One region of the Synechococcus sp. 63AY4M2 genome, then DNA from elsewhere that is predicted to be linked to it. Evidence: predicted binding sites of a transcription regulator. Region 1 holds the regulator's gene; each other region holds the start of a gene.

Region 1 (7,632 bases):
TTGCTCGGCCAGGATCTTTAAAAAATCTTCGGCGCTGAGGATCCCTGCCCGCAGCAAGATGACATTTTCGTAGTAGCTGGTTGCCCCCTCGCAAAACCACAGACAGTCCACGTAGTTTTCTTGGTTGTAGTTAATTTTCTCCAAAGCCAGAGGGCGCAGCCGCTTGACGTTCCAAGCATGGAAAAGCTCATGGGCCAGCAGCGCCAAAAAGCGGCGGTAGGAGTGGGGCTGATGCAGCTCCAGTCCAGAATAATTGAGGGTGGCACTGTACTTGTGCTCCAGGCCGCCAAATCCCCCGGCTGACAAATGCACAATAAACCAGTAGCGGTCGTAGGGCAGCTCGCCAAAAAACGCCGCCGTGGCCCGGACAATTTTCTCGGCATCGGCCACCGCTTGCTCCAAATTTAGGGTGCCCGCTCCCCAGACCACGAAGTAGTGAGGGATCCCTTCCACCGCAAACGACCGCAACTGGTGCAGGCCCACCTCCACCGGGCTATCCACCAGCTCGTCGTAGTCTGCCGCCACAAAAGACTGGCCGGAAGCAGCATCCTCAGAAGAAGACCTCAAAGGTCGCAAACTGATGGCGACGTGCCAGTCGGGTTTGGGAGGGATTATCGTCAAGGTGTAGGGCTCCCGCTCGCGACCGGGCACGTAGAGAAAGAGCGCCGCCCCGTTGAAGTAGGCGTGGGTGAGATCCAAATGGTTGGTGCGCACCGTCAGCTCGTAGGCGTAGACCCGATAGCGGATCGCGACAGCCGAACAGCGGGGCGGCTCGATCTCCCAAGTGTGCTTATCTACCTTCCGCCAGGCCAAAGGGATCCCTTGCTCCGTTGCTGCCTGAAACTCTTGCACATGGCGGGCATATTCCCGCACCAGGTAGGATCCCGGCGTCCACACCGGCAGCCGCAGTTGCAGAGGTACTTCTGGATCCACCTCTTGGATCTGTAGTTCCACCTCCAAAAGGTGATTGGCCGGCTCCGGCATCCGCACCGTGAAATGCTGACGGCTTAGCTGAGAAGGGGCGGCAACCCCACCCTGCGCGATCCCCATATAACTTTCCTCGCACCTCCCGCCTGCACCGTCCCAAAACAGTGCGCTAGAGGCATATCTTGGACAGGAGACAAGACTTCAAAGATGTAGCTCCTGCTACAAAGATATCCAAGCAGAGTCTTTTAGCTTAGGATAATCTTGCCGCCGAGGTCATTTTTGAGTCAAGGGTGGCTTGGGTCAATAGCGGGCAGCTCAACCCCGGCACTCCTGGCTGATCTTGTTGGGTTGATTCTAAGGGATAAACTGACCTTAAAAGGTTGAAGAATATGGCAGTGGCCATTGCAGAAAAATCTCTGGTTGCAGCCTTCAAACAGTTGGGAGGGCCTCACCATCCTCCGGTTATCGAAACGTTTGAGCGCGGTAAGACCATCTTCTTTCCTGGGGATCCGGCGGAGCGGGTTTACTTTTTGGTGAAAGGAGCTGTCAAGCTCTCGCGGGTCTACGAAATGGGGGAAGAAATTACCGTCGCTCTCCTGCGGGAAAACAGCATCTTTGGGGTGCTCTCCTTCATCACGGGGCAGCGCTCCGACCGCTTCTATCACGCGGTGGCCTTTACCCGCGTCGAGCTGCTCTCTCTGCCCATCGAACAGGTGGAAAAATCCTTGCGGGAGAACGCTGAGCTCTCCATGTTGCTCCTCAAGAGCCTGTCTTCCCGCATCTTGCAGACGGAGATGATGATCGAGACGCTGGCCCACCGCGACATGGGATCCCGTCTGGTCAGCTTTCTACTGATCCTCTGCCGCGACTTCGGGGTGCCCGGCCCCAATGGAGTCACCATCGATCTCAAGCTATCCCACCAGGCCATTGCGGAAGCGATCGGCTCCACTCGCGTCACCATCACTCGTCTGTTGGGGGAGCTGCGCAAGAAGAACTACATTTCCATCCACAAGAAAAAGATCACCGTCCACGACCCAATGCAGCTTGGCCATCGCTTTGCCTAGGGGGAGAAGCTGCCCCTAGGGCCGTTTCCAGGAATTTACCAGTCGGGACAATCCCTCCCTCTGGGAGAGGAGTAGCCGTGCCACCAGGGCAGGGCAGCGACGAGGGAACCTCCCCTCAACCACCAGGGGCTGAGAGCGATCCTTGGGGGGAGGCTTGCTGCTGGGCCAGAGCAGCCAAGATCTTTTCCCCCATTTCCCGACAGCCGACGAGGGTCATCCCCTCAGAGTAGATGTCGGCAGTGCGGTAGCCCTGGGCCAAAACCGCCTCGACGGCCTGTTCGATGCGGTCGGCAGCCTGGGGCTGATCCAAGGAGTAGCGCAGCAGCATTGCCCCGGAGAGCACCTGGGCAATGGGGTTGGCCTTGTCTTGTCCGGCAATATCCGGGGCTGACCCGTGTACGGGTTCGTACACCCCAGGGCCAGAGGATCCCAAAGAGGCAGAGGGCAACATGCCGATGGACCCGGTCAGCATCGCCGCCTCGTCGGAGAGGATATCCCCGAAGAGGTTCTCCGTGAGAATGACGTCAAACTGCTTGGGCCAGCGCACCAACTGCATGGCAGCATTATCGACGTACAGGTGGGACAGCTCCACGTCGGGGTACTCAGCCGCAATGGCGGTAACCCGCTCCCGCCACAGTTGTGACACTTCCAGGACATTGGCTTTATCCACCGAGCAGAGCTTGCGCCGGCGTTTGCGGGCCAGTTCAAAAGCCACACGGGCAATGCGATCCACCTCCGCCTCGCTGTAGGCCATGGTGTTCACACCCCGCCGGGATCCCTTGGCATCTGTGAAGATCCCTTTGGGTTGGCCGAAGTAGATGCCGCCGGTGAGCTCCCGCACCACCACCAGGTCGATCCCGGCAACCACCTCCGGCTTGAGGGAAGAGGCCTGCACCAGTTGCGGAAAGATCTTCACCGGGCGCAAGTTGGCAAACAGCCCCAGGCCCGCCCGCAAGCCCAACAAAGCCCGCTCAGGGCGCTTCTCCCGCGGCAGGGTGTCGTACTTAAAGTCGCCAACTGCCGCCAAGTAAACAGCATCGCTCTCCTGGGCCATTTTCAAGGTCTCTGGCGGCAAGGGATCCCCCGTGGCTTCGTAGGCGGCCCCGCCAATCAAGCCCTCCTGCCACTGGAGGGAAAACCCCACCTGAGCGGCAACCGCATCCAAAACCGCCCGCCCCACCTGCATGATTTCAGGACCGATCCCATCTCCGGCCAGGGCTGTAATCCGATAGGTTCGGACAGCAGAGGAAGGAACGCTCATGGGCGGTCACAGCAAAAGAATGCGTAGCGATATTACCATCCCTTGGCCCCCAGGTTTGCCGAAAAGTCCCCCACGTCCAAAAAAAGTGCAGCCCGGCCACCGGCCTGCTGCACTCAGAGTTATCAAGCCGATATTCTGCCCTCTAGAACAGGCCCAGGGTGACCCACTTATCCAGAGGCAAGGTGGCGCCAATGCCCAAATAGAGGGTGACCAAGGTGCCGATCAAAAACACCGTCGTCGCCACGGGGCGGCGCAGCGGATTCTGAAACTTGTTGACGTTTTCGATGAAAGGCACAAACAGAAGGCCGACCGGAATGGCCGACATCAGGGCAATGCCCAAGAGCTTGTTGGGAGCAATGCGCAAAATGTGAAACGCGGGGTAGAGATACCACTCCGGCAGAATTTCCAGCGGCGTGGCAAAGGGATCCGCCGGCTCGCCGACACCCGCCGGATCCATGACCGCCAGGCCGACAATCACCCCAATAGTGCCCAGGATCACCACCGGGAACATAAAGAGCAAATCGTTGGGCCAAGCGGGCTCCCCGTAGGTCATGTGGCCCATGTTCTTCTTCAGCTTGGCCAAAACTTTGGGATTGTCTAGGTCAACTTTGCGGGTAATCGCCTCGGTTGCTATCACTTGCTTTGAGACCGGCATAGCCATTCTCCTTGTCTAGGGCAAAAGTTCTGAAAAGATGCATCCAGGGTGCCCGGCTCACAAGAACCGGTTTGGGATCACAAAGGCCCGGAGATGCCCTGGCGGCGGATCATCAGAAAGTGCATCGTCATGAAGACCGCCGTCAGCCAAGGCAACACAAAGGTGTGCAGGCTGTAGAAACGGGTGAGGGTGGCTTGGCCAACTGCCTCGCCGCCGCGGATAAGCTGGACCAGGGCATCCCCCACCACCGGAATGGCACTGGGCACCCCGGAGACGATCTTGACTGCCCAATAGCCCACCTGATCCCAAGGCAGGGAGTAACCGGTAACCCCAAAGGAAACCGTCAGTACCGCCAAGATCACGCCAGTTACCCAGGTCAGCTCGCGCGGCTTCTTGAACCCCCCCGTCAGGTAAACCCGGAAGGTGTGTAGAATCATCATCAACACCATCATGGAAGCACTCCAGCGGTGGATGGAGCGCAGCAGCCAGCCGAAGTTGACCTGGGTCATGATGTAGTTGACCGATTCAAAAGCCTCGGCCACCGTTGGACGGTAGTAAAAAGTCATGGCAAAGCCGGTGGCAAACTGAATGAGGAAGCACACCAGCGTGATGCCGCCGAGGCAGTAGAAGATATTAACGTGGGGCGGAATGAATTTTCCGGTTGCGTCATCGACGAAAGGCGTGATCTCCAGCCGCTCGTCTAGCCAGTCGTAAACTTTGCTCATGATGCCTGCAATTTTTAGAGTTGGATATCCAGGGCGGGGCGGGCCCACTCCCTATAGCACTGTAACACAATTCGTTAACACGATCATGAAGTCGGGCTCAGCTTTGAGACAGGGATCCCTACACCAACAGCCCAAACGCCTGCTGATGTCTCATCTTGTTCACGTTTCTTAGTATTTCTTAGCTTCTTCTTCAGTTTGGGATCCGATGATTGCGCAGAAGCCGAGATCTGGGGAAAGCAGTTGCAGAGGGTTGGGGATCGGATGGGGGTTACGCCAGGCTGTCCGAGTTTTGTTGCTAGGGTGCCTGCTCTGGGCGAGTTTGGGCATTGGCGCCTGTCAGGTGCAGGCCAGCCGCTGGGGGGAAGAGCAGCAACTGCTGGCGCAGGCGTGGGCCTATGTGGATCGGGCCTACGTGGATCCGGGTTTCAACGGACAGAACTGGTGGCAGGTGCGCCAGCGCTTTCTCTCTCGGCCCCTGAAGGATCGGCAAGAGACCTACCGGGCCATCGAGGAGATGCTGGCAACTCTGGGGGATCCCTACACCCGCTTTTTGGACAGGGAGCACTACCTCAGCCTGCAGACTTCCACTGCTGGCGAGTTGAGCGGCGTCGGCCTCCAGATTGCCATCGACGGGCAGGGGGCAGTACGGGTCATCGCCCCAATGGAGGGGACTCCTGCCGAGCGGGCCGGGATCCAACCTCAAGATGAGATCCTGGCGGTGGATCAGGTGCCAGTGGCAGGGCTGAGCTTGGATGAGGTGGCAGAACGCATGCGCGGCCCCAGCGGCACAACCGTTAGCCTACGGCTAAGGCGGCAGGAGCGCATCTGGGAGGTGGAGCTGGTGCGGCAGTCCATCCTGATCAACCCGGTGCGCACCGGTTTTTTCAAGCTGCCCCAGGGGGAGGTAGCCTACATCCGCCTCAGCCAGTTTAACGGCAATGCCGCCGCTCAAGTGCGTCAGGCCATCCAGGCCGCAGAAGCGCGAGGAGTGCGGGGCTACATCCTCGATCTGCGCAACAACCCCGGAGGGTTACTGCAGGCGGCCATTGAGATTGCTCGCTTTTGGATCCCCAAAGGCGACATCGTGCGAGTGACGGATCGCTACGGCATTCAGGACGGCATTCCCGCCACCGGCGAAGTCCTCACGGCAGCCCCCTTGGTCGTCTTAGTGAACCAGGGCAGTGCCAGCGCCAGCGAAGTCTTGGCGGGGGCGTTGCAGGACAGCGGACGGGCGCAACTGGTGGGAACGCGCACCTTCGGCAAGGGGCTGATCCAATCCCTGCTGGAGCTGGCGGACGGCTCGGGGCTGGCCGTGACCACTGCCAAATACCTCACCCCCAACGGCCACGACATTCATCGCCAAGGGATCCAGCCCGATGTGGAGGTGGCCGCGGGCCCTGTTCCCCTGACGGCAGAAAGCCTGGGCGGCCCTGAGGATGGGCAGTTGCAGCGGGCTTTGGAAGTGTTGGGGGCGACTTTGTCGGTGGCCCAGGGGATCCCAGCGGCAGCTAACACCTGAGGGGGAGAAGGGGAGTGCCTGTTTGTCTGCGATTCGTTTTAGGATCGGGTTTAGCCGTCCACTTGGCCCTGCTCTCGATCCCTCTGGCATGAATGCCCTGCAAAAATTTCACCACTTCTTCAACTGCTGCATTGGCGCCTGGCACACCGAGCGCACCTACCACTATTTGGATCGAGGGGAGGTGGAGCGTTCGCGCACCGACTTCACCATTCGCACCCTCACCCCTGAGCTCAAGGAGAAGGTCCTGGCCGACAACAACTACCCCAACCACGGTGTGGACGGGTTTTTGGGCTTCCACCTGGCGTTTGAGACGGTTTCCGAAAAAGGGGAGGAGGCTGGGCAAGAGCTAAACATGCTCTTCGTGCCCCGGCGAGAAGGGCCCCGTGGGCTGGAGGGCGACTACTTGCGGGATCGGGCCTATGAGGAAGACCGCCCCATAGTGGCCAGCTTCCGCTTCGATCCCGGATCCCTGCAACTGGTGATGACCACCACCTACACCCGCGTCGTTGCTGTGGATACCATCACCTTGCTTAACCCACGCCTGCGCCTGCGCCAGATCCTCACCTACCAACGACCCCCTCACGGTCAGCCCTTGGAGGAGCTGCTGCTGGTGGGGTTTGGGGTAGAACAAAAGCTTACCTAGGGGGGTTTATCGGTGGATCCGGAGTTGATCCCTCCCGAAGACTTGCGCCTGCCCCAGCATCTGGCCCGGATTGAGGCCAGCTTTGAGCGGGGACAATACCGTCGGGTTCTGGAACAGGTGAAACAGGCCCAAAGCCGCTACCCGCAAGCGGGCAAGCTGCGGCTCTGGCAGGCCCTGGCCGAGGAGGCCCTTGGAGAGACCCAGGAGGCGATCCGCTTGGCGCAAACCTTGCTGGGCAACCCGGATCCGGAAGTGGCTCAACAGGCCCGCTACGTGTTGGGCATCTGGCAGGCTCCGCGTCTGCGGCGACCAGCAGAGTGGTTGCTCGAAATCCCAGATCTCAGCCATCTGGAAGAGGCCGAGCCAGGGGAACGCCGTCTGGTCTATGAGCGCCCCCGCCGCCCAGCTTCCCTGCCAAAAGTCGCCGATCCCATCCGCCGCGAGGCTGCTCCCCCCTTGAATACCCAACGGCTGACGTGGGTGTTGATCGGGATCCTTTTCGCCCTGCTAGCGGTGATGGCCTGGCTGCCCTAGCCCAGCCCTGGGTCGGCGCAGAGACAGGCTGCCTGACCCAAAAGCAGCAACAGCCGCCCTCGTCGCCCCCGAGTTGAAGAGAGATACTGGGAATAGGGATGGCTGTAACCCTTGGCTGCAGATGCTGGGCGAGCGTCCCAGTTGGATCCCGGGCAACAGTAGGTAACCAGCGGAGGTTGAGAGTGGCTACACAGACATTGGTCATCGATGCAGTAGAGCAGTTGGGCTTGCGGGTCACTCTGGGAGATATTGCCTCCAGCACAGGCCTGGCCCTAGAGGAGGCCAAACAGGAGTTGCTGAAGTT
Region 2 (7,632 bases), 150 kb from region 1:
TCCGTATACGGGGGGGAAAGAAGGAGGCGTGCGGTGGCAATCTCACCGGTACGTCTGCGTAGCTCGCGATGAGCAAGAAAGAATTCCCGCCCCTTGGGGCTGGGGAGAACGTCAATCATTTGACAGGTGCGGTTGCAGGCGCTGGCTGACCAAGGTGCGCCCCTCTTGGGTGTAGAGCTGCCAGTAGTTCCAGTAGTTGCCAAAGACAGACTTGACATAGCCACGGGTTTCGGCGAAGGGGATCTGCTCCACAAATTCATCGGGATCCTCAAAGCCGAAGCGGCTCAGCCACCTGGCCACGTTGCCGGGGCCGCCGTTGTAGCTGGCCAGGGCCAGGAGGGTGTTGTCTTGGTAGGTGCGGTGGGTGTAGTCGAAGTACCAGGATCCCAGGTGAAGATTGTCGGCGGGGTTGGTGAGGCTGTACTGGGCTAGGCCGATTTTTTGGGCAATCCAGCGGCCGGTGGCAGGCATCACCTGCATCAGGCCCAGCGCTCCCGAGGCCGAGACGATCTCTGGCTCAAAGCGGGATTCCTGGCGGATCAGGGCCGCCACCATCAAGGGATTGAGGTTAAATTGCCGCGACCAGCGGGCCAGGCCGGGCTGGGCGTAGGGATCCCTTTCCCAGGTGTTTTCTGGGCTGGCGTAGTAGTGCAGCGGGTAGATGGCCTGCCAGAAATCCTGGCGCTGTCTCAGGGTCGGCAGCAGCGGGTCGGGCTCGGCGCTAAAGCGCAGGGCAGCCACCTGGTTGATGCCCCGCAGGTGCTCGCCGGCGTTGTTGCGCAAAATGCCGCTGGCAAAGCGCTCGGCCACGCTCATCTGGCCGGGATCCCGTTGCAGCAGAGCCATTTCCCCCTGCCAGCGCTCCCAGGCCAGTTGGCCAGCGCCAATGAGATGCAGGGTCTGGGTAGCCTCGGAAACGGCGGGCAAAGGTTGGCGAACGGGCTGAAAATCCACCTCAACCCTTTGGCGGCCGCTGGAGAAATCTCCTACTGGCCAGCCCAGTTGCGCCGCCGCCCGCCAGGCGTAGTAGGTGTGGGGAAACTGCCGCAGCACCTGCTGATAGGTTTGCCGCGCCGCAGCCACCTCCCCCAGCCGTTCCCGCCATTTGCCGGCCCAGTAGAGCAGTTGCGCCCCCATTTCCGTATCCCGCTGGGCCAAGCCAATCTGCTGGGCTAGAGCAATGGCTTGGCTGAGATTGCCCGTTTGCGCCTGGCGCCAAGCCACCGTCCAGGCGGCGGTGGCCGCGGCTTCGCTGACTGGGAAGCGCTCCCAAAGGGTCTGCCGCACCGCCTGGGCCGATTGCGGGCTGCCGTTGCGGTCATACAGTTGGCTGAGGCTGAGCAACGCTTCTGGAGCTTCTCTATCCGAGCCGGATCCCACCTGGCGAAGCAGCTCGATTGCCGTCGGCAGGTCGCTCAGTTCCGCCAAACGGCGGCGGGTGAGAGAAGCCTCTGGCCCATCGGGAAACTGTGCCAGCAGCGCTTGGTAAGCGGCTCTCGCCTGGGGCAACTCCCGCGAGATCTGGTGGCTGCGCCCCTGGCGGTAGAGATTGCGAGAGGTGGTGGGGGCACGCCCGTAGGCGCGGGCGGCTTTGCCGTACTCCCGCTGCTCCCAATAGGCATCGGCCAGGATCTGCCAATCGGAGGCCGTGAGGGATCCCTCTTGGGCTTGCCGCCAGCGATCCAGCAGCGGCGTTAACCCAGGGGTTTGCGGGTGGTGCAAGGCCAGATCCCGCAGCAGGTCATACCGGTCAGGATCCAGCTCCAGCAGGTGCTTGAGGGCGCGGGCCGTCAGGGGGTGGGTGGGAAATTGCCGCCGCAACTGATCCACCTGGCCCATTCCCCAGAGGGCGTAGGCGGCCACCGGGCTGTGGGGATACTCCTGCAAGATCTTGGGCCACCAGATCTGGCGGGCTGTTTCTCGATCCCCCAGCTTTTCATAAGCCTGAGCCCTGAGCTTCCAGATCTCGTCGGTGAGAACTGGCAGCTTTTCTTCCAAGCCCTGCAGGTGCTCCAGGGCCGCTTGCGCTTGGCCGGCCTGCAGGGCTTTGTAGGCGCGCAAAAAGGCGGCGCCAGAAGTCGAGCTCAGGGGTGCTGGAGGCGCCGCCGCCATCTCGACAGGTTCTGCCCAGGAGGAGGCGTAAAAGCCCCACAGGACGCCGCCCAGTACTCCGCCTGCTGCTAAGGTCGCGGCAAGCCATCGCCTCCAGAGTTGCCGGTGGCTTGTTCTGCTCTGCATGCCTCCCTTCCCCAGCGTCCTTGACTAGGATACCCAATGGGGAGGCGCTGAGCCAGGACAAGTAACCTCAACGAGGAGGAGGCCAGTTGGCAATGGGAACCGGCTCGATAAGCTCCGCCAAGGGAAACCCTAGGATCTGGGCGTAGAAATAAAGCTCTGCCTCCAGGGCCCGTTTGAGGTTGGCTGCCTGGCGAAAGCCGTGCTGCTCACCGGCAAAAGGGACATAGGCCACCGGGATCCCCTTGGCCTGCAGGGCAGCCACCATCCTCTCTGCTTGGTTGGGAGGGACGATGGCGTCCTCCAGGCCTTGAAAGAAGATAACGGGGCAGTTGAGACCCTCCAGGTGGTGGATGGGAGAGCGCTCCCGGTAGAGATCCCGCCGCTCCGGGTAGGGGCCAATTAAGCTGTCCAAGTAGTGGGACTCAAACTTGTGGGTCTCCTGGGCTAGGGCCTCTAGATCGCTCACCCCGTAGTAGCTGGCGCCGGCCTTGAAGACGGTGTGAAACGTCAGGGCCGCCAGGGTGGTGTAGCCGCCGGCGCTGCCGCCGCGAATGAGCAGCCGCTCCCCGTCCACCTTGCCCTGGGCTGCCAAGAATTGGGCCCCAGCGATGCAATCTTCCACGTCCACAAGGCCCCAGCGGCCCTTGAGGGCCTCCCGGTAGGCCCGCCCATAGCCGCTGCTGCCGCGGTAGTTGACATCCAAAACGGCAATCCCCCGACTGGTCCAGTATTGGATCCCCAGGTCGAGCACGGCTGCCGTCGCCCCTGTGGGCCCGCCGTGGCTTTTCACGAGCAGGGGCGGTTTTTCGCCGGCAGGGGCCACGAAGTCGCGGTTTTTGGGGGGATAGAAGAAACCGTAGGCCACTGCCCCGCCTGAGGTGGGAAAGGCGATGGGTTCGGGGATCGACAAGTACTCCGGCTCTACCGCCACGCTGCTAGAACGGGCCACCACCTCCACTTGGCTGGAGGGTAAGTATAGGCAGACCAAGGCAGTGGCTTCCGTCGGGGATCCGGCCAGGAAAGCGGCTTTTTCCCCACTTACCTGCAGATTGTGGATCTCGGTGTAGGGCAAAGGGATCTCTTCCTGTTGCCCCGACTGGGGATCCAGGTAGGCCAAATGGCACAGACCCCCCTGTTGGTAGCAGGCCAGAATGCGCCCATCCCCAGCAAAGCCGTAGGTGCTCAGGCCAAACACCCACTGCGGCTCTCCAAACTCCGCTTCCATAGGGCAGAGGGGAATGGGGCCCTGGGGATCCCAGCGATAGAGGTTCCACCAGCCGCTGCGATCCGAAACAAAGTAGAGATCCCCTTGCGGTGACCACTGGGGCTGGAAGATCGACTCGGCAGGGCCACCGGCCAGCTTTTGAGGTTCTCCCAAGCTGCCGTCAGGGTTCACCTCAGACCGCCACAGCTCTGTGCCGTCCCAGGGCATTTGGGGGTGATCCCAGGTCAGCCATACCAAGGTCTGGCCATCGGGGCTGAGGCGAGGGTTGGCATAGAAATTGTGCCCAGAGGCCAAAACGCGCTGGGATCCGCTTTCCAAGTCAATCGAGACAAGGCTGTTTTCCGGCTCTCCCTGGCGGCTGTGATCCTCCCGCACACAGAGGATGCGTCCACGCGCCCGATCCACCACCCCATCTGCATAGCGATAGGGGCCTGCTTCCGTCAGGGGCTGGGGATCCGAACCCGGCAGCAGGCGGTAGAGCCGTTGGTCAGCGAAGTTGCAAAAATACACTACCCCTGCCGACACCCAATAAGCTCCACCCCCATACTCATGCACTCGTGTCCGCACATTGAAAGGTGCCGGTGTCAGCTCCACCAGGATCCCGTCGGCAGAGCGCCGCATCAACACATTGCGCCCTTTTTCTTGCGGGCGACCCTCCGTCCAGTAGAGATCCCCCTGATCCCAAACCATCTGTCCCAAGCGCAGGGATCCCGTCACCACCAGGTCAGCGGTAATCGGGGATCGCCAAGATCCATAGCCAGCCTGTTGCACCATAAGCTGTTAACTCTCAACTAATTCTCGACCCCAGAACCCCTATTATGCCGGCAGCAAGGGATCCCTGCCTTTGCCTACAGCCTGTGGGGAAAGGGCTCGGATTCTGGGAAAAGGTATCCCGCGATACAATTCTCTCCGGGCTGAATGGGTTTGATGGAACACGTTAAGGCAACAGGGACGCACGGCGCTTTCTCGACTGCAGGATTAGCCTTTTCCTCTGTTGATGTTGGGAAGGCATTCGGTGAAAGCCTCAGCCGACTGCAGTTGGGCAAATTTAACACATGGGCGAGGTGATGAGCTAAGTGCTTCCCTCTGTTGGCCGGGCTGCTGCAACAACTGGACTTCTTAATACCCTTTGCACTCACTTCGTTTCGGAGATCACCGATGGCTCTATCATTTAATCGTCGTCAAGTGCTGAAAATGGGCGCTCTGGCCGGAGCCGGGGCTGCCCTAGGGCCGCAGATCTGGGTGAAGCGATCCGTGCCCGCCTACGCCCAGGGAGAGACCATCCGCGTTGGCATTTTGCACTCCCTTAGCGGCACCATGGCCATTTCGGAAACCAGCGTGGTGGATGCGGAAAAGCTGGCCATCAAAGAGATCAATGCCGCCGGTGGGGTTTTGGGCAAGCAGATCGAGCCGATTATCGAGGATGGGGCTTCCGATTGGCCAACCTTTGCGGAGAAAGCCACCAAACTGATCGATGTGGACAAGGTGGCAACGGTGTTTGGATGCTGGACTTCGGCCAGTCGCAAAGCCGTGTTGCCGGTGTTTGAATCCAAGCAGCACCTGCTCTGGTATCCCGTGCAGTACGAAGGACAAGAGTGCTCCAAAAACATCTTCTACACCGGCGCTGCCCCCAACCAGCAGATCGAGCCTTCGGTGGAATGGCTGCTCAAGAACAAGGGCAAAGAGTTCTTCCTGGTGGGATCCGACTACGTGTTCCCCCGCACGGCCAACACCATCATCAAGGCCCAGTTGGAAGCCCTGGGGGGCAAGGTGGTGGGTGAAGACTATCTGCCTTTGGGCAGCACAGAAGTTACCCCCATCATCAGCAAGATCCGGGCCGCTCTTCCCAATGGCGGTGTGATCTACAACAGCTTGAACGGCGACAGCAACGTGGCCTTTTTCAAACAACTGAAAGGGGCAGGGCTGGGGCCGGATCGTTATCCTTCCATGTCCGTCAGCATTGCCGAAGAAGAGGTACAGGCCATCGGCCCCGAATTTTTGGAAGGGCACTTTGCCGCCTGGAACTACTTTATGACGGTGGATACGCCTGCCAACAAGAAGTTTGTGGAAGCTTTCAAGGCAGAATACGGCCAAAACCGCGTCACCAACGACCCGATGGAAGCCGCCTACATCATGGTTTACATCTGGAAGCAGGCGGCAGAAAAAGCGGGAACGGTGGAGATCGACGCCGTGCGGCAGGCAGCCTACGGCCAGACCTTCGATGCCCCTGAAGGCTTGGTAACCATGAACACCAATCACCACCTGACCAAGTATGTGCGGATCGGCCAGGTGCGCTCTGACGGTTTGTTTGATGTCATCTTTTCTACGGATGCCGTGGAGCCGCAGCCCTGGAACCAGTTTGTGGCAGAGACCAAGGGCTTTGCCTGCGATTGGTCAGATCCGGCCAAGGGCGGTCGCTACAAAGTCAGCTAGTCCTGGCCAGGGCTGGGATCCCTTGCCGTTTGGATAGGGTCGGGGATCCCGCCTAGATGCTCGGTTAGCCTCCCTAGTTTAGTTGGAAGGAGGATCCCCTGCCGATGACCTTGCTCTTGGATAGCTTGTTTAACGGCCTTAGCATCGGCACCGTCTTGCTGATAGCCGCTCTGGGCTTGGCCATTGTTTTCGGCCTCATGGGGGTCATCAACATGGCCCATGGGGAGCTGATGATGTTGGGGGCCTACACCACTTTTGTGGTTCAAAATGCCTTTCGTCCCCTAGGGGATCCCTGGCGGGATCTGTACATCTTTCCAGCTTTGGTAGCTGCCTTTGCCGTCACGGCTCTGGTGGGACTAGCCCTGGAGCGGGGGGTGATCCGCTTTTTGTATGGCCGACCGCTGGAAACCCTTCTGGCCACTTGGGGTGTGAGCCTGATCCTGCAGCAGTTTGTGCGCAGCGTCAATTGGGTGCTGGCTTTCCGCTTGGGGGCCTTCGCGGTGCTCTTTTTCGGCGGCTGGTGGCTTTTGTCCAGGCGGGCGGATTGGCCGCGTCTCAAGGGGTGGACGCTGGCGCTGCTGTTGGTGCTCTCCACGGCCATTGCATCGGTGGGGGGGCGGGTGCTGGCGCAAACCTATGCTTTGGCGGTTACCCAGCCTTGGTTCGGCGCCCAGAACAAAGACGTGACGGCTCCCCGGTGGCTGGGGGGTGGGATCCCGGTGGGCAACCTGTTTTTGCCCAATACCCGCCTGTTTATCATCGCCCTCACCATCCTCTGCATCCTGGGGCTGTACTTCTTCTTGCAACGCACCCGCTGGGGGCTGCGCATCCGGGCGGTTACCCAGAATCGGGCCATGAGCGCCTGTGTAGGGATCCCCACGCAAAAGGTGGATGCCCTTACCTTTGCCGTCGGCTCGGGTCTGGCGGGAGTAGCCGGTGTGGCGGTCAGCCTGCTGGGATCCGTTGGGCCGAACACCGGCCAGAACTACATCGTGGATACCTTTATGGTGGTCGTCGTGGGGGGTGTTGGTAAGCTCTTAGGCAGTATTGTGGCGGCGCTTGGGATCGGGATTGCCAACTTTGTCATCGGCTCAGGGACGCTGGCTTTGATTTTTCCCAACGTGCCCATCCTGACCGATACCCTCAACTTTTTTGCCACCACGAGCATGGCCAAGGTGATGGTCTTTGCTTTGATCGTGGCCTTTTTGCAGGTGCGACCTCGGGGCCTTTTCCCCGAAAAAGGTCGTATGGTGGATGCCTAGGGAATGATCTCGCTTGGCGAAAACTCTAGGACCAGACTCTCCATCTTCTACTCCCTCACAAAGCCCATGAAACTGGTTCATTCCCCCCGTGCTGATCATGAAGTGGCTGCTCCCGCCGCGGGTGGGGATCCCAATTCTTCTCGCAAGCTTCTGTGGGAGGCCGGGATCCTCATCGTTTTGGTGCTGGCCTTGATCTTTGTGGCCCCAACTGTGCTGTCTGGCTTTCGGCTCAACTTGTTGGGGCGGTTTCTGGCCCTCAGCATTGTAGCTTTGGGGATCGACCTCATCTGGGGCTATACCGGCATGCTCAGCCTGGGGCATGGGGTGTTCTTCGCCTTGGGGGGCTACGCTCTGGGGATGCACCTGAAATTGCAATTGCCGGAAGGTCAGATACCAGAGTTTTTCAGCCTCTACGGGGTAACGGAATTGCCCTGGTTTTGGTATCCCTTTTATTCGTTTCCGTTTACGGCTGTT
Region 3 (7,632 bases), 2.1 Mb from region 1:
GTTTCAGGCCTTCACCCAGGTGGATGGCTCCACCACCCGCCAGTACGGCGGCACCGGCTTGGGCCTAGCCATCAGCCAACGGCTGGTGGAGGCAATGGGGGGAGAGATCAACTTCTATAGCCTGGGCGAAGGGCTGGGATCCACCGTCACTTTTACCGTGCCCCTCTACCGCCAGCCGCTCCCAGGGGGGGAGGCGAGCCCAGCTCAAGAAGGCCCCCCAGAGGCTACGAATCCCAACCTAATGCCCTATCCGGCCCAGTGCTGATCCACCGATGCCCTATCCCCGCAAACGGTTTGGCCAGCATTGGCTTAAGGATCCCGCGGTTCATGAGGCGATTGTGCGGGCCGCCCAGTTGCCGCCTCCTCAGAGGGATCCTGCGTGGGTTCTGGAGATCGGCCCCGGCACCGGGCAGTTGACGCAGCGGTTGCTGGCCCAGGGCGTACATGTGGTGGCGGTAGAGATCGATCGGGATCTGTGTCGGCTGCTGCAAAAGCGCTTCGCCGACCAACCCCGCTTTCACTTGGTGGAAGGAGATTTTCTTCGCCTGCCGCTGCCGCCTCAGCCCCGCCTGCTGGTGGCCAATATCCCCTATAACCTCACTGGCCCAATTTTGGAGAAAGTGTTGGGATCCCCGGCCCAGCCGGTGAGGCAGTTTGAGCGCATCGTCTTGATGGTGCAAAAAGAGCTGGCCGAGCGCCTGCAGGCCGGCCCTGGCAGCAAAGCCTACGGCGCTCTGAGTGTACGGGTGCGCTACTTGGCCGAGTGCGAGCTCATCTGCCGCGTGCCCCCCAGCGCCTTCCGGCCTCCTCCCCAAGTGGAATCGGCAGTGGTTCGCCTCACTCCCCGCCCCGCCCCCACCCCCGCCCGCGATCCCCGCTGGTTCTCCCAACTGGTTTGCCAGGGCTTCTCCGCCCGCCGCAAGCAACTTGTCAATGCTCTGGGAGGCCTCGTGGATCGCCAGACCGTGGCCGCCGCTCTGGCTCAGCTCCGCCTCAGCCCCACGGCCCGTGCCGAAGAGCTGGATCTGCCCGATTGGCTGGCCCTGAGCGATCTGCTGCTGGAGCAGACACCTAGGATGGCTGCCGTTTCCGGCGAGGGAAAACCGCGGTAGGGTGAGAGGAAGTCCTCAAGGGTTTTTCACCAGACCCCAAAACAACCTATGCTCAACAACCAAGGCAGACAGATCCTTGTAACTGGCGGTACCGGTGGGCTCGGGTTGGGAGTAACCCCCGTGCTCCTGGACACAGGGGCAGAGTTGACCTTGACCTACCGCCAAGAGGAGGAGTTGGCTGTTTTGCGGCAGCGCCTGCCGGCCAATAGCCTGGATCAGGTGCGCTTTGTGCAGGTGGATTTGCTGAACGAAGCCGCTGTGGCACGGCTCATCGACGATCTGCCCCGCGTCGATGGTTTGGTGCACCTGGTGGGCGGCTTTGCCATGGGCCCCACTCACGAGTACAGCCTAGAAGATTGGCGGCGCGATTTTGACCTCAACCTCACCACCACCTTCCTGGCCTGTAAGCACAGCCTGCGCAAGATGTGGCAACAGGGTTATGGACGGATCGTGACGGTGGCCTCCCGAGGGGCGGTAGAGCCGGGATCCCAACTGGCCGCCTACTGTGCTTCCAAAGCGGGGGTGGTGGCCCTGACCCGCACCATTGCCGCCGAAACCAAAGGCACCGACATCACCGCCAACGTCATCCTGCCCAGCATCATCGACACGCCGGCCAACCGGGCTGCCATGGGCTCCGAGCAGGCGGAGCTGTGGGTAAAGCCCGAGTCGATCGGGCAGGTGATCGCCTTTTTGGTCTCGGAAGCGGCGCGGGATCTGAGAGGGGCGGCGATCCCGGTGTACGGCAATGTCTGAGCTGCTTGGTTGACCGCACCCCCAGACGGCCTTCATGATACGAGGGTAGAGGCTTATTTTCGTGCCGTTTTCCTATGCTGAAGCGATGGTTCTTGGGGGGCTGGCGTCAGCAAATTGGCCGCATTGAGGTAACAGGGGTGATCGATGGCAGAACCCGAGAGCGGGTTCTCAAAGCCTTGCAAGAGGTGGAAGAAAGACAGATCCCTGCCGTGGTGTTGCGCATCGACAGCCCCGGTGGGACAGTGGCAGACTCCCAGGAAATCTACAATGCCCTCTCGCGTCTGCGGGAACGCAAGGGCACGCGCATTGTGGCCAGCTTTGGCAACATCGCTGCCTCTGGAGGGGTTTACATTGCCATGGGAGCCGAGAAAATTGTCAGCAACCCCGGCACCATCACCGGCAGCATCGGCGTCATTATCCGCGGCAACAATCTCGAACGGCTGCTGGACAAGATAGGGATTTCCTTTAAGGTCATCAAGTCCGGCCCCTACAAGGATATCCTTTCCTTTGACCGCGAGCTGACCCCAGAAGAGCGCAACATCCTCCAAGAGTTGATCGACATCACCTACGGCCAATTTGTGCAAACCGTTGCTGCCGCTCGCCGGCTAAGCGTGAATGTGGTCAAAACCTTTGCCGATGGCCGCATTTTCAGCGGCGAACAAGCTCTGCACCTGGGCGTGGTGGATCGCCTGGGCACAGAAGAGGATGCCCGCCTCTGGGCCGCGGAGCTGTCAGGGTTGCCGCCCGATGCGAAGTTCTGCGATCTGCTCCCACGGCGCAGGGGTTGGGCCCGCTTGCTACCGGCGGCAGAGGCATTGGCGCGTCTGCAATTTGAGGTAAGCACCTCAGGCCTGCCCCTGTGGCTCTACACCGGTTCTTGAGAGACGGCCTCCACAACTGTGAGGATTGGTTCTCCCGCCCCCAACCCTTATGCCGGCATAAGAGAGCAGTTGGGAAGCAAAGCCAGAAGCCGCTTTGCCACCTGCTCCTGGCCGGGGGCTTGCGGCGGTGCGTCTGGCTGGCCGGAGTTACTCCTCTATTTGCCAGGGATCCTGCGCCAACTCCTCGTCGAAGATGCGGGGGGGACGCACCGCCATCAGCACTTGGCCCAGCAGGGGAGAGGGGGGCGAATCCTCTATCCACTCCACCGCCACAGCTCCCCCTCGATCCACCAGGAAAACCCCTGCCCTCCCTTCCCAGGTGCGAACGGCGCGATCCGCCACCAGCAAAATCGGATCCTGTTCTTCTTCAGGGGCCACCGGCCAGCCCAACAGGGATCCCAGCAAACCATTGTCCACCTGCAGGGCGACTGGGTCGGCGGCCCTTTGAATGGCCGGCCAAGCGGGCAAGGCCATCCACGTCTGCCCAGCCACGCTGGTGACCCAACCAAAAAGGCCTTGAGGCTCAACGGCAGGGATCTGCTCCCAGGTGGCGGTAGAAAGAGGCAGGGATCCGGCCACCGGCAGCAGACGGGGCAGATCCTCTTCCGGGCGAAACACCGAAAGCCTGGGCAACGGCTTGCGCTGGGGTTGGGAGCCGGGAGCCAACGTCGACAAGAGCCGCTCAACCTGTTGGCGGGCTGTTTCGCTGTGGGCATACTGAAAGGCGCGGCCAATGGCCCGGGTTCGCTCCTGGAGATCGCGGGTTTCCTGGGCAGTTTTCCAGGCTTGGTAAGCCACCGCATCGCCGGGGTGATCCGTGAACCCTTCCGGGAGCTGCCGCAGTTGGGCATAGTTTTTCACAGCCCGGGCGATCTCGTGGGCCTCATCGGCACCCAGGTTGCGGCTGACAACCAGCTCCGCCACCCGGACGCGATCCTGAGGCGAGAGGATGCGCAACTCGTAGAGAATATCGCTGCCTTTGTGGGCAAAGTGCTCCAAAACGGCTGAGCTGGCTCCTGCTTTCGCCATTCCTTCGTAAACCTGGGCGGCGACAACGATCTGGTTTTGGTGGGCGGGCTCAAACCCGGTCGCCTCGAAGATGGCCTGGGGAGTCATTTTCTGTCGTTGCAAGCTTTGGCAGGCCTTTGCCCAATCCAGCCACCCCCCCTCTTTGCGCTGCAGCCGGCCCATCAACAGGCTGGGATCCTCCTCCGGGGCAGTGGGTTCCGGCAAATGCTGACTCATGGCCACGCTTCCTCCGCAACGACAATAGCCCAAAATGAACGCATACAGAACCAACCCATCCAATACAGTAAACTGCCCCATGGCTATAGCTTGCTTCCGCGAAGCGGTAGCCGGGGGCTTTGGGAAATCCTGTAGCCGGCAAGCCAGCCGCGGATCCCTGGGCTGGTTGATAAGGGCAGCCTCAAATAACATAGGCCTACGGCCCACTAACGCGGGGGGCAGCGTTGGAGCTCGCATCCCCTTCCCGCCCACGTGCAAGAGTGACCCCCCAACCGCTGGCCAACCTGCAAACACAAAAGGATAGCTCGGTAGCCTCGTACTTTAGGGCGGGGCGGAAAAGCCCGTAGGCAACTTGAGTTGCTCATAATGGTATCGTTGTTACCGAGGCGTGCCGTTCCCAGGCAAGCACCTCATCACGATGAAAAACTCGACCGGTGGCCAGCGTCTGGGAGATGCCAACGTCTCAGCCAACCTGCAAGGACTCTGCCCCCTGACGCGATCAGAAAAGTCAGCAGAACCTTGGGGCCTTGCCTCAAGGAACTGTCTAGCTAGAGGCGCTTTGGCAGCGCCTTTACGAGCCCGTTTGTGAACTACGTTAAGCATCCCCCGCCTTCCGGCGGAGGGAGTGTCAATTGCTCTCGGCGCTCTCTCGGCACTCGCCCTCCGTCACCTGAATTCGATGAAGTAGCCGCGCCTTTTCCCCTCCCCTGACCCCCCATCCAGATCCAAAGGGATCCCTCTCCCGCCATACCAGAAGATGAACTGGGGTGGGCAAAGCAAACTAGCTCATGCTGACCCGGCTGCGGTCATAGGTGAGACGGAAGGTGGGATGCACCTTTCCTTGGATGCGGTTCCAGAAGTTGCGCACATTGGCCTGCAGGCCAACCCGCTCCGTGCCACGCACCAACATGGCTTGCTGACGAACCCGAATCGCCCGTTGGTGGCCCATCATCAGGCGGCGAGCCAGCTCATCCAGAACGTGAGAACGGCCAGGAGCAGGTGCCTCGGCTGTCTGAACGGTTTGAGCCGGCGCTGCAGCAGCTTCGGAACGATAGGCCGCGCCCCGATAGAGCAGGTCAAGCTTGGTGGGCAAAACCACCGGCTTGCTCAGGTGGCGAAATCGCCAGTCCAGCCCCCGATAGCGACCCCCCACTTTGCCCGGAGAAACAGTCACCGTCGCCGGCGAGTGGGTGTAACCAACGCCACGGTAAGAGAGTTCCATGATCTTCGCCTCCAGATGAACGATTTCTTTCTACATTTTGTATTATAAGCTACGGTTTTGAGGTATTGCCACCAACTTTTAACGAAAATTTCCACTGATCCTCCCTTTGGCTGGCCAAGAACCCAGCCTGAATGAGGCGGGATCCCCTGCGGGAGCCGGTTTGCAGCGCTTTGGGTTGGGCCCAGCCTTCCACTCTGTCCGCAGGGCCGAAGAAAGCATTATCGTGGAAGAATCCTCAGGATTGGCTACAAAAGTTCATACTCCTGGTGGGGTGTCTCTGTGCAGGAAGACTTTCGCCTGATTCTGGACATCGTGACAGTGTTGGCGGCAGCGGCGGCGGGTGGTTTTCTGGCAGCGCTGCTGAGGCAGCCGGTGTTGCTTGGGTACCTGCTGGCAGGGATCCTGGTGGGACCAACGGGGCTGGGGTGGATCAAGGAGTTGGTGCAGGTGGAAACCCTGGCCCAGTTTGGGGTGACCTTTTTGCTGTTCAGCCTGGGAGTGGAGTTTTCCCTCAAAGAGTTGCGCCAGGTGCGGGGGATCGCCATTGGCGGCGGCGCTTTGCAGATCGGCCTGACCATCGCGATCACGGCGGCGCTGGCAGTGGCCAGCGGCTGGCTGACGCCGGTGCAGGGGATCTTCCTGGGGGCAGTGCTCTCTTTGTCTTCCACAGCGGTGGTGCTCAAAAGCCTCACCGAGACCAACCAGATGGGCACGCCCCAGGCTCACGCCATGCTGGGGATCTTGATTGTGCAGGATCTGGCGGTGGGGCTGATGCTAGCGGTGTTGCCGGCTTTGGATTGTCCTTTGCCGGAGCTGGCGGGATCCCTGGCCAAGGCGCTGGCGGAGATTGGCCTGGTGGGGCTGGGGGCGGTGGTGGGCGGGATGTGGCTGGTGCCCGCTTTCCTGCGCCTTTTGGCGCAGCAGGAGAGCAAGGAGGTGTTTTTGTTGGGGGTGATCAGCCTCTGCGTGGGGATTGCCCTGTTGACAGAGCGGCTGGGCATTTCCAGCGAGATCGGGGCCTTCCTGGCCGGGCTGATGATCTCAGAAGTGGAATACGCCGACCAGACCCTGGCCTATGTGGAGCCGCTGCGGGATGTGTTTGCCGCCCTCTTTTTTGCCGCCATCGGCATGCTCATCGATCCCAGCTTTATCGCTGCCCACCTGCCCTTAATCTTAGGGTTAGTGGGGCTGGTGATGGTGGGCAAGTTTTGCCTGGTGGCCCCTTTGGCCGGTCTGTTCGGCTACCCGCTCCCCTCAGCGGTGTTGGTGGGGCTGGGCCTCTCGCAGATCGGCGAGTTCTCCTTTGTCCTGGCCAGCGAAGGGCAAGCGCTAGGGCTGGTGTCGCGGCAACTGTATTTGCTCGTCGTCAGCACCACCGCCGTTACCCTGCTGGTCACTCCCCTTCTGCTCAGGGGCGCGCCGCGGCTGCTGGCAAAATTACAAGGGATCCCTTTCTTTGCCCGTTGGCTGGAAGCGAGCGAGCGGCCCCCCGCCCTGTCCCCCGACGCTCCCCAACAGGATCACGTGGTGGTGTGCGGCTATGGACAGGTGGGGCAGGACATCGTGCGCATCCTGGAAGCCCGTCGCCATCCCGTCTTGGTGATCGACCAGTCGGAACGGGTCATCCAACACCTGCGCTCCCGTGGGATCCCCTATCTCTACGGCAATGCCGCCAGCGCCCCGGTGCTGGAGAAAGCTGGCCTGCCCCGCGCCCGCGCCCTGGTGATCGCCCTGCCGGATCGCCTGAGCATGCGCCTTTGCCTGAAACGGGCGCTGGAACTGGCGCCCCACCTGGATGTGGTGGTGCGGGCCACCCATGAAGAGGACATCGAACAGCTCTATCAGTTGGGGGCCAGGGAAGTCGTCCACCCGGAATTTGAGGCCAGCCTGGGCTTGTGCAGCCATGTGCTGCTGAAGCTGGACGAGCCCCTGGAGGTCATCCAGCAGGAGATTCTGGCCATCCGCAGCAGCCACTACCGCGATTTGCGCCCTCCTTACCCCAGTTGTCTGATCCCCACCCCCGTGAGTTGGCCGGCGCAGCCCCCATCCCCGCCGCTCCTCGGCCATGCCAACGGCAGCCGCGACAGCGGCCCACCCGAGCCTGCGACCGCCTGGTGGGAGCACTGGCAGCGCCCTGTACAGCCGGAATGGGCAGGGATCTCGGGCTCGGCTGAGTAGATAGAGACAAAACCCCTCTCAGGGGAGCTAACCAGGATAGGGGATCCGCAGGAGCTGGTTGACCGGTGGGTGAGCCACCTGCACCTGTTTGCCGTCCGGCCACTGGATCTGGATGGCTTCTACTGCCGACTCGGATCCCAGGCCAAAATGGGCCACCGGCTCCATCTGGCAGAGGTAGCCGCTGCCGGCGTCGATGGGTCGGATCTGCGTGCGGGTAGAGGTAACCAGGCGTACCAAGGCG
Region 4 (7,632 bases), 2.6 Mb from region 1:
GCAGGGTGCATACTACAGCGCCTTTGCCGACTAGCCGCCTAGCTCCCCTCTCCCTCAGGGAGAGGGGCTGGGAGAGGGGCCGGGGGTGAGGGGGACTACCTCAAGCTGATTTTGCCTCAGACAAATTGGCCTGGATCACCTCCCGGTAGTGGGACTTGGGCTTGACACCCACCACCTGAGCCACCAGCTCCTTGTTTTTGAAAAACTGCACCGTCGGCGTGCAGGTGACCCCCCCTGCCTCGGCGATCTCCGGGTCTTTCTCGATGTCGATCTCCACCACATGCAGCTTGTCGGCAAACTCTTCGATGACCTTGTTCAAGATCAGCTTGAGGGCATGACAAGGGGCACAGGTGGGGGCGGTGTACTTGACCATCAGCAGGCGATCGCTTTCGTGGTAGAGCCGCCGCAGGGCATAGCTCCCCTCGTGGCAGGTCTGGCTGAAGTCGAGGTCATCTTGCACCTCCTGCTCAAAACTGGCCTCCTCAACAGCCGAGTCTCCCTCCGGCTCTACCTCGACAGCAGAGGCAGAAGCGGGCTCAAGATGGCTTTGAGGGACGACGTGATACTCCTGTGCCAGGCCGTGTTCGGAGAGCCAGCGCTCCGCCAGCATGGCCGCCATACAGCCGGTGCCGGCAGCGGTGATGGCCTGGCGAAACTCGTGATCCTGCACATCCCCGGCGGCAAACACGCCCTCTACACTGGTGGCTACAGATCCTGGGCGGGTGACAATGTAGCCCACTTCATCCAGTTCCAGTTGCCCTTTGAACAAGTCGGTGTTGGGCTTGTGGCCGATGGCGTAGAACAGGCCGCCCACTGCCATCTCCCGGATCTCGCCCGTCTGGTTGTTGCGCACCTTCACCCCCGTCAGGCGCAGGCCGTCGCCCAGAACCTCCACCGCCTCCGTGTGCCAGTGGACGGTAATCTTGGGGTGGTTGAGCACCCGGTCTTGCATGGCCTTGCTGGCCCGCATCTTGCCACTGCGCACCAGCATGTGGATATGGGATCCAAACTTGGTCAGGTAGGTGGCCTCCTCACAGGCGGTATCGCCGCCGCCAATGACCACCAGCTCCACCCCCCTAAACATGGGCATGGCCCCATCGCAGACGGCGCAGGCCGACATGCCCCGGTTCCAGTAGATCTCCTCTCCGGGCAAGTGCAGGCGCTTGGCCGTGGCCCCGGTGGCAATAATCAGGCTGTGGGTGCGCACTTCCCGTTCGTCAGAGCGAACCACAAAAGGCCGCTGGCTCAGATCCACAAAGGTGACGTCCTCGGGGTAAAGCTCTGCCCCCCACCGCTGCGCCTGGGCACGCATGTTTTTCATGAGTTGGGGGCCACTGATGCCCTCGGGAAAACCCGGAAAGTTCTCCACCTCGGTGGTGGTCATCAACTGCCCGCCCGGGATCCCGCCCACCTGAAACCCCTCAAACACAACCGGCTTCAGGTTGGCACGCCCGGCATAAATGGCCGCCGTAAACCCAGCAGGGCCAGAACCAATAATCACCACGTTCTCAACCCGACTTTGCTCTGTCATCCGATGTCGCTCCTTGCTGTTGCTGAAAACTAAACCAAACTCATAACGACTACGTTTTAGCCTAACACGAGCTGGTACCCTCGGCGAGGCTGGAGCTTGTTAGTCCCATTTTCGCTTTCCTCTAGCTAGGGGGACAGGGTTTTGTCTCTGTCTGGAGGACAACAGGGCAGAAACGCCTGGCTGAGAGGCGCGATGGCCAACCTCTGGAGCAGAAGGCCAAAGCCAGGGCAATTTCGTATCAGAAACTACAAAATGCTGAGATCGGCTTTTCTAGGATGGGTGAGCGCTTTTGGCTCATTCAAGTCGAAGCGTGGGGATCCCGTCTACCTTTGATTACCCCAGTCTCAACCGCAACCCAATCAGGAGAGAGTAATGGCATCCACGCCCCAAGAAGTGCTTCAGATGATCCAGGACAACGATGTCCAGATGGTGGATCTCAAGTTTGTGGATCTCTTTGGCACCTGGCAGCATGTCTCCTTCCACTCTTCAATGCTGACGGAGCAAGTTTTTAGCGAAGGGCTGCCCTTTGATGGCTCCAGCATCCGGGGCTGGAAATCCATCAACGAGTCGGACATGTACATGGTGCCAGACCCCAAAACGGCCTGGATCGACCCCTTTTTCCAAGTGCCTACCCTCAGCCTCATCTGCAACATCATCGAGCCGCGCACTGGCCAGCCCTACAGCCGTTGTCCTCGGAGCCTAGCCATGCGGGCTGTGGCTTACCTGCAATCGACAGGCATTGCCGATACGGCTTACTTTGGGCCCGAGGCGGAGTTTTTCATCTTTGAAGATGTACGGTTTGACCAAACTCAGAACGCCGGCTACTACTTCGTCGATTCCATTGAGGGCCGCTGGAACTCAGGCCGGGAGGAGAAAGGGGGCAACCTGGGCTACAAGCCGCGCTACAAAGAAGGCTATTTCCCTGTGCCGCCCACCGATGCCCACCAAGACCTCCGCACCGAGATGCTGCTAACCATGGCCAAGTTGGGGGTGCCCATCGAAAAGCACCACCACGAGGTGGCCACTGGCGGGCAAGGAGAGCTGGGCTACCGCTTTGCCGATCTGATCACGGCTGCCGACTACATGATGATTTACAAGTACGTGATCCGGAACGTGGCCCGCAAGCACGGCAAGACGGTGACGTTCATGCCCAAGCCCCTCTTCAATGACAACGGCAGCGGCATGCACACGCACCAGTCCCTCTGGAAAGACGGTCAGCCCCTGTTCTACCAAGAGGGCAACTATGCCGATCTCAGCGAAACGGCTCTCTACTACATCGGCGGCCTGCTCAAGCACGCCCCGGCCATCCTGGCCTTCACCAATCCCACCACCAACTCCTACAAGCGCTTGGTGCCCGGGTTTGAGGCGCCGGTAAACCTGGCCTACTCGCAGGGCAACCGCTCGGCTTCCATTCGCATTCCGGTCACGGGCAAAAATCCCAAGGCCAAGCGGCTGGAGTTTCGCTGCCCCGATGCCACCTGCAACCCCTACATCGCCTTCTCGGCCATGTTGATGGCCGGCTTGGACGGGATCAAGAACAAGATCCACCCCGGCGAGCCCCTGGACAAAGACATCTACGATCTAGAGCCAGACGAGCTGGCCAAGATCCCCTCCACGCCCGGATCCCTGCTGGATGCTCTGGAAAGCCTGCAGAAGGATCACGCTTTCTTGTTGGAGGGAGGTGTCTTTACCGAAGATCTCATCGAGGCCTACATCGAGTACAAAATTGACAACGAGATCAACCCCATCAACCTGCGGCCTCACCCCTACGAGTTCGCGCTCTATTTCGACGCCTGATTCTCATCTAAACCATTAGTTCTCGGCCAAGGCTTTTGAACGGGATCCCTTCTTGCTGGAGGGATCCCTTTTTTGTGCCTGCTCTGGTACTCTGGGTGGGGGTGCTGAAGTTTACAGACTCAGGGGGGGTTTGGATGGGATGGCTTATAGCTCTTATTATTTGGGTCCTTATTCTCTTAGGCCTTCTGGCGCTTGTTGTCTATCTAGCTGACTATCTAGAGAAGAAGCGTCGGGAAGCTTTGGAGCAGGTGGCCAGGAGCCTGGGCATGTCGTTTTCAGCAGAGCTACCCGAAGGGATCCGCTCCCGCTTGCTTCAGGCAGGCTTTAAACTATTTGAACAAGGCTACGATCGACGTTTCTACAACTCAATGTCCAAGCGGCTAATCGATGGAACTGAGATCGGTGCCTTTGACTATCAGTATAGGTACCCCAGCGGCAGGGGCAAGAGTCGCAGGATTGTCTGGGGCAAGAGTCGCGGCACTCATTGCCAGTCTGTTTTCTGGGCCTATTGCGAAGACCTACGGCTACCTCATTTTCGGCTACATCCGAATATTCCCCTGTTTCATGACATTGCCAAAGCCTTTGGCATGCAAGATATCAACTTCGAGGGCCACCCTCGGTTTTCCCGCAGCTACCTTTTGCGCGGAGAAGATGAGGCTAAGATTCGCCTGCGCTTCCATCCTAGGTTTCTTAGCTTCTTGGAGCAGCATCCTCCTTGTTGCGCTGAGGGATCCGGGCCGCAGCTTATTGTTTGGCGGGACGACCAACAGGTGAGTCCAGAAAAAATGGCAGACTGGCTGCGCTTCGGGGAAGAATGGGTGCAACGACTGCGGCTGCGTCGCGTTTAACTCTCTGGATCGTCCCTCAAGGCCACTCCCTGGGTATGATGAGAGGAAGAGTTTAAAAAACGTAACGTGTCTTCCTCATTGTCCCAGGCGGTTGTTCTCATTACAGGGGCCACAGGGGGAATTGGCAGTGCCCTTGTGCCTCTCTTGGCCCAGGCCGGAGCCCATCTGGTGCTGGCGGCGCGGCGAGAAGGGCCCCTAGCCACCTTGGCCGAGAAAGCAGTAGCCCTCGGGGCTGCTTCTGGAGTAGGGATCCCCACAGATGTAACCGACTACGCCCAGGTCGAGGCGCTGGTGACCCAAACGCTGCAGAGGCACGGGCGGATCGATGGGCTAATCAACCTCGCCGGCGCCGGCATCCTCAAACCTGCCCCGCAAATTACCCCCGCTGACCTGGAGCAGATGCTGGCGGTCAACCTCAAGGGCAGCTTCTACACCAGCCAACTGGTGGCCAACGCCATGCGGGAGCAAAAATCCGGCCACATCCTCAACTTCCCCGGCATTCTGGGCCGCCACCCCATGGCCATGGCCTCTGCCTACTGTGCTGCCAAGTTTGGCGTGGTCGGTTTTACCAAGTGCATGGCTGACGAGCTGAAGCGCTTTGGGGTACGCTTTACTCTGTTTTACTTTGGCGGCATCGACTCCCCCTTCTGGGATCCCATCAGCCTCAAGGTGCAGCGGGACAAAATGCTCAGCCCTGCCACGGCTGCCGAGGCGATTCGCTTTGTCCTGACGATGCCTGCCAATGCCGTGCCCAACGAGGTGGTGTTGCAGCCGGAAAGCCACCAGTTTCTCTAAGGCTTGCCGAGTTCTGGAAGAAATCCCTGCTGCAGGATCCAGAGCTGGCACAAGTCGGTATTGCCAGCGGGAACTTCCCCAGGCAAGAGAGGGTGGGTTGGGGCTGGCCAGATCTCCTTGCGGCCCTTTGGGCAGATTGCCTCCATAATCAGGAAGACGTCCAGCCGGGGGCCTAGCCGATGGAGGCCATACGCTCACTTGTGCAAGAGGAGCCCATCCTCTCCTTTGCTCTGTTGCTGGGGGTGATCCTGGTGGTGCCGCCGCTATTTGAGCGGCTGCGCCTGCCGGGGTTGGTGGGCCTTTTGGTGGCGGGGATCGCCCTGGGTCCTCAGGGACTGAACCTGTTGACTTCAGAGCTGCCGACGGTGCAGTTGCTCTCGGAGATCGGCGTGGTCTATTTGCTGTTTGTGGCCGGGCTGGAGATCGACCTGGAGCAATTTCGGCAGACCCGCAACCGCTCTGCCACCTTTGGCTTGTTGACCTTTGCCATTCCCCTAACCGTGGGCACCGCCATTGGGCGGCTGTTTGGCTTTGGCTGGAACGCGGCCATCCTGCTGGGATCCCTGTTTGCCTCCCACACCCCCCTGGGCTACCCCATCGTCAGCCGCTACGGTCTGGTGAAAAACGAGGCGGTGCTGGTCACCATCGGCGGCACCATCTTCACCGACATTGCCGCGCTGCTGGTCTTGGCGGTCTGTGTCGGCATCCACGGCGGCGAGTTTTCCCTCTGGAGCTTGGTGCGGCTGCTGGGATCCCTGCTGCTGTATGCGGCTGCTGTGCTGTTTGGGGTGGACTGGCTGGGGCAGCGGTTTTTTCGGGTCACCGGCAGCGAAGAGGGCAACCAATTTTTGTTTGTGCTGCTGGCTCTGTTTGTGGCGGCTCTGGGGGCGCAGTGGATTGGGGTAGAGAAGATCATCGGCGCCTTTCTGGCGGGGCTGGCCGTGAACGATGTGCTGCGGGAGGGCTCTGTCAAAGAAAAGATCGTCTTTGTCGGCAGCATCTTGTTCATCCCCGTCTTCTTTGTGGATATAGGGCTGTTGCTTGATCTACGCGCTTTTTTGCAGACCCTTAGCTCCCTTTGGCTGCTGTTGAGTATCCTGCTGGGGCTGGGCCTCAGCAAGTACGCTGCTGCCCAACTCTGTCAGTGGCTCTACCGCTACACCCCGACCCAAAAGCTGATGATGTGGTCGCTCTCCTTGCCCCAGGTGGCGGCTACCTTGGCGGCAACCCTGGTGGGGTACCGCGTGGGGTTGCTCAATGCAGACGTGCTCAACAGCGTGGTGGTGTTGATGTTGGTAACGGCCACCCTGGGCCCAATTTTGACCAGTCGGGCGGCCACGCAAATGGCTATGGAGGAGGAACAGAGTCGGTTCCCATCTCCACCAGGAGTCGCTCCCGCCTCCGCAGCGCCGCCTCCCCAGCCCTACGTGGTCGTGGTGCCGCTGGCCAATCCCGAAACCGAGGAAAACCTGCTGGAGATGGCCTGCCTCCTGGCCAAGCAGGAGGGCGGGCGGGTGGTTCCCCTCTCGGTGGCGACCGGCCACCTGCACATGGACTCTCCCTTGCTGCAAACTTCCCTGGAGCACGGAGACCACCTCCTCAAGCGGGCGACGGAGTTTTGTCGGCCCTTTGGGGTGGAGGTCACCCCTCTCTGCCGCATCGACAGCCACGTGGCCCAGGGGATCAGCCACGCCAGCCGTGAGCAGAACGCCAGCCTCATCGTCATGGGCTGGAGCGATCCCACCCGCTTACAGGCCCGCCTCTTTGGCAGCGTCATCAACAGCGTCCTCTGGGCTGCCCATTGCCCAGTTGCCGTAGCACGCCTGCTCCATCCCCCCCACAAGCTGCGGCGGATCCTGGTGGTGCTGGAAAACTTTCGCTCGCAGACGGCTCGGGCGGTGCGCCTAGCCCAGATCTTGGCCGCCGCCAGCCAGGGAGAAGTTACCTTGCTTCACATCTGCTTCGCCAGCACCCCCGAAAGCGATCGCCAGTGGCTGGAGGCGCAGCTTTTATCCCTAGCCCAACAGCCAGACTTGGGCTACCCCGTCCAGGTCAAGGTCTTGGCCAGTGACGAGGTCGTCAAAACCCTCTTGCAGGAGGCCCAAGGATTTGACCTGGTGGTGCTGCCCTCTTTTCGTCGGCGCAACCCCAGCGGGAGCCTATCCTTCAGCGACACGACCACTCGCCTCCTAGAACGCCTCACCTGCTCTCTGATCATGCTCGGAGAGCCACTGTAAACTGCTCTTCCAAGGGTAGGCCCTGAGGTGGGACTCGATGTATTTGCCTAGTTTCGGCAACAGGGATGTGGTAGCGATAGCTGCTAGCGGGCTTAGAAATGCTGATGGGTGTGGGGGTGCTGCTTGATGTTGTCGGCATCCCTCACTTCCATTGCCGCATTGAGAATCCGCCGCGGCTCAGCGCTGAAATGGAGCTTGAACACCCCCCTCTCTGGCGTGCAGACCTGGTGCAGAGGGATGTGACGAAATTGGGGCTTGCTGCGGTACGTACGGGCCGCCGCTTGTAGCCGCTCCACAAAATCTTCTCCCAGCACCACCCCTGGCGGGAAAACATCGGCGGGCAAAGTCGGGATCCCGTTGTCGACAACTTCTGCGTAAGTAGTGGCGTAGAGAAGGCAGTAGGAAGTGCTGCGGCGCTCTTGGG

Evidence for each region. Region 1 encodes NtcA, which controls nitrogen genes in cyanobacteria. Its sites were predicted from a motif close to GTANCNNNNGNTAC; they were not measured.
Region 2: a site for NtcA is predicted at 4,351-4,364, ahead of urtA (urea ABC transporter substrate-binding protein). Genes of this name have one in related genera too.
Region 3: a site for NtcA is predicted at 5,253-5,266, ahead of SYN63AY4M2_RS03150 (DUF4278 domain-containing protein). Genes of this name have one in related genera too.
Region 4: a site for NtcA is predicted at 1,767-1,780, ahead of glnA (type I glutamate--ammonia ligase). Genes of this name have one in related genera too.

Annotation. Positions count from the first base shown of each region.
Region 1 is NZ_AXUX01000001.1:2,801,394-2,809,025, forward strand. Features, by position in the region: gene SYN63AY4M2_RS12410 (PDZ domain-containing protein) at 1-1,050, opposite strand, end outside; gene ntcA (global nitrogen regulator NtcA) at 1,317-1,991, shown strand; gene leuB (3-isopropylmalate dehydrogenase) at 2,107-3,252, opposite strand; gene petD (cytochrome b6-f complex subunit IV) at 3,395-3,907, opposite strand; gene petB (cytochrome b6) at 3,985-4,632, opposite strand; gene SYN63AY4M2_RS12435 (S41 family peptidase) at 4,925-6,151, shown strand; gene SYN63AY4M2_RS12440 (phycobiliprotein lyase) at 6,174-6,794, shown strand; gene SYN63AY4M2_RS12445 (hypothetical protein) at 6,807-7,328, shown strand; gene SYN63AY4M2_RS12450 (hypothetical protein) at 7,511-7,632, shown strand, end outside.
Region 2 is NZ_AXUX01000001.1:2,651,529-2,659,160, forward strand. Features, by position in the region: gene SYN63AY4M2_RS11815 (lytic transglycosylase domain-containing protein) at 112-2,238, opposite strand; gene SYN63AY4M2_RS11820 (S9 family peptidase) at 2,306-4,237, opposite strand; gene urtA (urea ABC transporter substrate-binding protein) at 4,622-5,896, shown strand; gene urtB (urea ABC transporter permease subunit UrtB) at 6,001-7,158, shown strand; gene urtC (urea ABC transporter permease subunit UrtC) at 7,162-7,632, shown strand, end outside.
Region 3 is NZ_AXUX01000001.1:693,933-701,564, reverse strand. Features, by position in the region: gene SYN63AY4M2_RS03175 (ATP-binding protein) at 1-265, shown strand, start outside; gene rsmA (16S rRNA (adenine(1518)-N(6)/adenine(1519)-N(6))-dimethyltransferase RsmA) at 273-1,112, shown strand; gene fabG (3-oxoacyl-ACP reductase FabG) at 1,161-1,865, shown strand; gene sppA (signal peptide peptidase SppA) at 1,940-2,746, shown strand; gene raf1 (RuBisCO accumulation factor 1) at 2,894-3,991, opposite strand; gene SYN63AY4M2_RS03150 (DUF4278 domain-containing protein) at 4,773-5,213, opposite strand; gene SYN63AY4M2_RS03145 (cation:proton antiporter) at 5,493-7,391, shown strand; gene SYN63AY4M2_RS03140 (CRTAC1 family protein) at 7,419-7,632, opposite strand, start outside.
Region 4 is NZ_AXUX01000001.1:220,445-228,076, reverse strand. Features, by position in the region: gene purL (phosphoribosylformylglycinamidine synthase subunit PurL) at 1-34, shown strand, start outside; gene trxB (thioredoxin-disulfide reductase) at 101-1,531, opposite strand; gene glnA (type I glutamate--ammonia ligase) at 1,904-3,328, shown strand; gene SYN63AY4M2_RS01025 (hypothetical protein) at 3,595-4,176, shown strand; gene SYN63AY4M2_RS01020 (SDR family oxidoreductase) at 4,243-4,971, shown strand; gene SYN63AY4M2_RS01015 (cation:proton antiporter) at 5,151-7,208, shown strand; gene SYN63AY4M2_RS01010 (hypothetical protein) at 7,301-7,632, opposite strand, start outside.